Regions from separate parts of the Caballeronia sp. LjRoot31 genome, predicted to be linked through region 2. Evidence: predicted binding sites of a transcription regulator. Region 2 holds the regulator's gene; the other holds the start of a gene.
The links. Region 2 encodes FNR, which switches genes on or off when oxygen is low (the NO sensors DNR and NnrR bind a similar motif). Its sites were predicted from a motif close to TTGATNNNNATCAA; they were not measured.

Region 1: the regulator FNR is predicted to act here: its motif matches at 1,806-1,819, upstream of ACSQ8V_RS29850 (PHA/PHB synthase family protein).

Annotation. Positions count from the first base shown of each region.
Region 1 is NZ_CAXURX020000003.1:237,343-240,463, forward strand. It holds gene ACSQ8V_RS29850 (PHA/PHB synthase family protein) at 1-1,570, opposite strand, end outside; gene ACSQ8V_RS29855 (MFS transporter) at 2,046-3,121, shown strand, end outside.
Region 2 is NZ_CAXURX020000003.1:1,188,500-1,191,620, forward strand. It holds gene acs (acetate--CoA ligase) at 1-701, opposite strand, end outside; gene fnr (fumarate/nitrate reduction transcriptional regulator Fnr) at 1,031-1,816, opposite strand; gene ACSQ8V_RS34010 (response regulator) at 1,901-2,299, opposite strand; gene ACSQ8V_RS34015 (response regulator) at 2,481-3,121, opposite strand, start outside.

The DNA.
Region 1 (3,121 bases), 950 kb from region 2:
GGTTCGCGTGCCCCGGTTCGCTGACGATGCCGGCATTGTGGCCGCCGCTCGTCAGCACGAACGTGATCTCCGTGCTGGACAGGTAGTGGATCTTGTAGACCGAACGCCACGGCGCGATATGGTCGCGGTCAGTGCCGACCACGAACATCGGCGCACGGATGTTGCGCAGCGAGATGGGCCGTCCATCGACTTGATACCGGCTCGACGCGAGGTCGTTGTCGAGAAACAACTTGCGCAGATACTCCGAGTGCATCCGATAGGGCATGCGGGTCGAATCGGCGTCCCAGGCCATCAGGTCGAACATGGGCGTGCGATCGCCCAGCATGTAGTCGTGAATGACATGGGACCAGATCAGGTCGTTCGACTCCAGCATCTGGAATGCGCCTGACATCTGGCTGGCGTCGAGATAACCCTTCGACCACATCATGCTTTCGATGAAGTAGACCTCGCTGTCGTCGATGAACAATTGCAGCTCGCCGGGTTCCGTGAAATCCGTTTGTGCGGCAAGGAGCGATACGGAGGCGAGCCGCTCGTCGCCGACGCCCGCCATTGCCGCTGCGGCTATCGACAACAATGTGCCGCCGAGGCAATAGCCCGTCGCATGGATCCGTTGGTCCGGCACGATTTCGCCGATGGTATCGAGCGCGGCCATGACGCCGAGCGTCCGGTAATCATCGAGACTCAGGTCCCGGTCTTCTGCGCCGACGTTGCGCCACGAAATGCAGAACACCGTGTAGCCCTGGCCGACCAGGAAGCGGATCAGCGAGTTGTGTGGCGAGAGATCTAGTATGTAGTACTTCATGATCCAGGCTGGCACGATCAGGATCGGCTCGGCGACGACCTTTTCGGTCGTGGGACTGTACTGAATAAGCTCAATCAGATGATTGCGAAAGACCACCTTGCCGGGCGTCACCGCGAGAGCAACGCCGACCTTGAACTGATCGACGCCGGCGAGGGGCTGGCCGTTCGCCTGGCGTCGCGCGTCTTCGAGCAAGTTGCACGCGCCCTGCAGAAGATTGGCGCCCAGCGTGGCCTGGGTTCGCTGTATGACCTCGGGGTTGGTGAACGGCGAATTCGTCGGCGAGGACATATCGAGCAACTGGCGCGCGCCAAAACTCACGACGTTTTCGTGATGTTTCGTCGCGCCCGGTACGTCACGGGTTGCGGCTTGCCACCATTGTTCGGTCAGCAGGAACATCTGCTGCAAAAGTCGATAAGGCTCGGTCTGCCAGACCTCCGCGCGAAAACGGTGATCTCCGGGTGCTGGCTGCGCAAGTGGCACGGCCGCGTTACCCGTCAGGCTGCGCAGCATGTAGTCACCGATCTGGCCTGCATTCGCGGCGGCTAGCGACGCCAGCTCCGCCCGTTTTCCCGGCGCCGACGCGAGATGGATGAACCAGTCAGCAAAAGCCAGCGATTGCGCTGCAGGGGACAGACCGCCTGTGAAACGAGCGATCGTTGCCTCCTTCGTGTGATCGAGCGCGCGAAAGGCGTTGGTGGCAGCAGGGGAAACCGGTTGCTGCGGGAGTGCGGGGTTACCGGTGGAAACAATCCTGGAGCGAGTGTCCATGAAGATCCTTCAGGTCAGTCTTGCTTACCTTGCAGCGACGTGTACGAACCCATGCGAGAGTCTTCTTCAAAACGTGAATGACTAGGCGCAGAGGGTGATGTTTTCCGTGAGACCCGATGAGGCCCGATGAAGCCCGGTGAGACCTTTAAGGACAAGGCCCACCCATCGCGGCCGTTGTGACTTGCGTCGGGAACAGCGATTCAAAGCGACTGTAGCGGTATCTTTTTCGGCGCGGTTGATCTGCGTCAAGTCGAAGGTGTCGAGGTTTTCGTCAGGCCCATGCTGCGTTTAGATGTCAGCGAGATGTCAGTGGGATCAAGATGCTTTCGCTCGACTAACGTTGTAGAACGACTGGAAATAGAAGATCTGGGAATTGCACCATGACCGCCCGCGGCGGTGGCGATATCTTTGATCTACATCACTCCTGGAAACCGCTAAAGGCACAGTATCTGGACACACCGTCTTGGAGTGCGTCGTGCCATCCAACTCTCCCGCATCATCTCGTACCGACTGTTTTCACCCCGCGTTCATTGTCGCCTGGGTGTTCTGCCTGATCTTCTATTTCGGGCAGTACGCATTGCGCTCGGCTCCGGGCGTCATGGTTCCAGAGTTGACCCATGCCTTCGCGCTTTCCGCGCTCGGCGTAAGTTCGCTCGTCGGGCTCTACTACTACACGTATTCATTATTCTCTCTCGTTGCCGGCGCCTCGCTGGATCGGTACGGTGCGAAATACGTCATCCCGCTAGGCGTCGCCATGCTCGCGGGCGGGGCCGCGCTGTTCGGAGCCGGATGGGTCGCTTCTGCGGAGTTCGGCCGCTTGCTCCAGGGCGCCGGTGGTGCATTCGCCTTCACCGGCGCGGTGTACCTCGCCACCCACGGCTTTCCGCCACGCTATCTGGCTACAGCCGTCGGCTTCACCCAATGCTTCGGCATGTTGGGCGGATCGGCGGGTCAGTTCGTCGTCGCGCCGTTGATTCATGGTGGAATTGTCTGGCAGCAGTTCTGGCTGTATGCGGGCTTAGCAGGCGTGATTGTCGCGGCCCTCATCCTGATCCTGACCCCTGCGGATCACGATGCCCGGACAGCGGAACAGTCGTCAATCTGGTCGATGTTCACACCGTACAAGACCGTACTGACAAATCCGCAATCGTATCTGTGCGGGTTCGCCGCAGGCTTGCTGTTCCTGCCCACGACTATCGGCGACATGATCTGGGGTGTCGCCTTTTTGCGCGACGGCTGGCATATCGACTATGCGCAAGCTGTCAATCGCGCGTCAATGGTGCCGCTTGGCTGGGTAATCGGCTGTCCCGTGCTCGGGTACATTGCCGACCGGATCGGCCGCCGCAAGCCCATGTTGATCGCTGGCGCTCTCGTGATGCTGGCAGCCGCACTCTCCATACTCTACCTGCCGCAGAACACCCTGCCGCCCTACCTGGCTGGCTTCATTCTTGGATTTGGGTCTGGCGCCGCGATGATTCCCTACACCATCATCAAGGAAGTCAATCCGGATCATGTGAAAGGCAGTGCGACGGGGGCCATCAACTTTCTCGT
Region 2 (3,121 bases):
CCGATCCATGGAATCCGGCCACCCGTGCGCCGATAGATGGCGACGGTCTTCACGGCGTCCGTGCCGTCCATCGCAAGCGCGTCGTCCACAATGCTTTTCAGCGGCAGTGTCTTGCCGCCGCGAACCTGCTCGTCAGCGGTGATGATTGCTACCGCGCCGACGTTCGTTATGCGCTCATGCAGCGACTTCGCGGAAAAGCCGCCGAACACGACGCAATGCGGTGCGCCGATGCGCGCGCAGGCCTGCATCGCGACAACCCCTTCGACTGACATCGGCAGATAGATGACGACGCGATCGCCTTTCTTCACGCCGCGTGCGCGCAGTGCATTCGCGAGCCGGCATACCCGGTGATACAACGCCTGATACGTGATGTTCGAAACCTTGCCGTCGTCGGACTCGAAGATGATCGCGGTCTTGTTCGCATTGCCGGCGGCCAGATTGCGGTCGAGGCAGTTGTACGACGCATTCAGTTCGCCGTCTTCGAACCACTTGTAAAACGGTGCGTCCCGGTCGTCGAGAATCTGCGTGAACGGACGGCGCCAGGTCAAATGCTCGCGCGCAAGGCGTGCCCAGAACGCTTCGTGATCCTGGCCCGCCTCAGCCACGAGCGCGCGATAAGCGTCCATGCTTTCAATCGCGCTGCGGCCTGCCGGAGCAATCTCCTGGGCAGGGACGAGAGGGGTCGATTCGATGGTAGACATGGTCTCCTCGCTTTAATCATGGATCGTGAGATCGGCGAGCCAACAAGGATCGTCGGTTGACAAGGGGTTCTTGATGAAGGGCTCTTGATGACCCCATGACGCAGCAGGATGGGCACCCCATGCGCTTGTCGAAAAAGCGTGGCCGCTATCCGACGTTATCCGACTATGAGATGTCCAGTGGATATCTCATTGATACAAGTCAAGCGGACAGGTCAGCGCCATGGCTTCACCTACGCTGCGTGATCAGATCGTCCATCATCGGCACGATCAGCATCGCCGAAAGCGGCCGGGTCGATATGAAATTCCATGGGCACGTCCGTTTGCTTCGCTTAAACCCCGGCAAGCTTCTCGCTGTCGAGAATGTGTACCTGCTTGCCGTTTGTATCGATCACCCCTGCGTGCTGCAGCTTGGAGAACATCCGGCTCACGGTCTCGAGTTTCAGCCCGAGATAGCTGCCAATCTCTTCACGTGTCATCCGCAGATTGAATTCCGCGGAAGAGTAGCCGCGCGTTTTCATTCTCGACGACAGGTTGAGCAGGAACGCCGCAACGCGCTGCTGGGCGGTCATGGTGCCGAGCATCATCATGAGCCCGGATTCACGCACGATCTCGCCGCTCATCATGCGATGCACGTGCTGCTGCATGGCCTTCACGTCGTGGCAAAGGTCCTCCAGCAAGTCGAACGGGATGACACACACCTTGCTGTCCTCGAGCGCGATTGCATCGCAATTCTGTTCATCGGAGCATACGCCGTCGAGTCCGAGCGGTTCGCCTGCAATATGAAACCCGGTGACTTGCTCGTGGCCGTCGCGATGCGTGATGACCGTCTTGAAGCAACCGACACGCACGGCGTAGATGCTTTTGAACTTGTCGCCGGCGCGGTATAGCGTCTCGCCGCGTCGTACAAGCCGCGTGGAGCAGACAATCGCGTCGAGCCGCGCCAGCTCGGTCGCGCTCAGGAGAGGCGGCATGCAGATGGAGTGCAACGAACAAGCGGAGCAGTTCGTGTCCGCACGAGCGCCCGGTGGCGGCGAACTCGTGGTGGAGGAGCGTGCCAGATAAGCAAAAGGCGTCGAGGTTGAAGCGGCGGGCGCGCAAGCGATAGCTGAGGTCATGCCTGTCTCCAGAAGAGTCGGACGATCACTGAATGGATGGACTGAGGAGCTGTGCGGATCGGGCGCGCAACGAGTGAGAGACGGTCATGCCGGCTCGCAGCGTATGCGCTCGCGGCGGTGCTTATTGGCCAGTCGCACGATGGTGTCGCGGGCCAGTTCGTACTCGCCGGTCTTGTCGAAGAAATAGCTTGCGCCGGCGCGCTGGCAAGCAGCACGAAATGCCGGTCCCGAATGATTGGTCAACACCATGGTCAGGACAGGCGACGTGGCGCGCGCCAGTGATTCAACGATCTCCATGCCGCTGCCACCCGCCAGATGCGGGTCAACGATCACGAGATCGGCGCGGGTCATGCGGATACACCCCAGCGCCGAGTCCGCTTCTTCGGACTCGCCCACGATCACCACACTGTCCAGCGCGCCAATCAGGGCAGAGAGGCGGCGGCGCACAAGGCCCGAGTCATCGACGAGGAAGATCTTCAGCATGGAGCGCAACCGTTTGAGTTCATGCCTCGAAGTATGTTCGAGGCTATCTCAAAATAAAATCGGCGAGCGGCCAGACATGATGTAGGGGTTTTGGAAGGGCTGTAGGGATCGGACTACACGCTGGCGCCAAGCGTATTGGGCGGGGGTATTCGGGCTTTCAGGCGCGTTTTTAGGCGATCTTTCAGGCGTCGCAGTCGTCGTCGAAGAGCTTGTGGCGCATGGCATAGCGGACCAGCGCGGTGTCGTGCGGCATCTGCATTTTTTCGAGGATGCGCGTTTTGTACGTGCTGACCGTCTTGGCGCTCACCGACAGCGCCTGGGCGATTTGCGTGATCGTTTCACCCGCCGCGATCCGCCGGAATACTTCGAATTCGCGGTCGGAAAGCCGCCGGTGCGGCAGGTCGTCGGCCGGATCGTTCAGGCTTTGTGCGAGCCGCTCGGCCATCGCGAGGCTGACGTACACGCCGCCTGCCGCGACTTTGCTCACGGCCGTGACCAGTTCAGCGCTCGCGCTTTCCTTGGTCAGATACCCCGATGCCCCCGCCTTGAACGCACGCACCGCGTATTGCTGTTCGGCATGCATTGTCAGGACCAGGATGCGCAGCGACGGTTTCTCGTCCTTGATCTGCTTGAGCAGTTCGACGCCGTTCCTGCCGGGCATCGACAGGTCGAGGACCAGCACGTCCGCTGGGGTGGCGCGGATCATCGCCATGGTGGAAGCGCCGTCGCTGGCTTCACCAGCGACCTCCAGGCCATTCGCGCTCAGCAGGATATGGCGTAGCCCGTCGCGTACGAGGGCGTGGTCATCGGCGATCAATACTC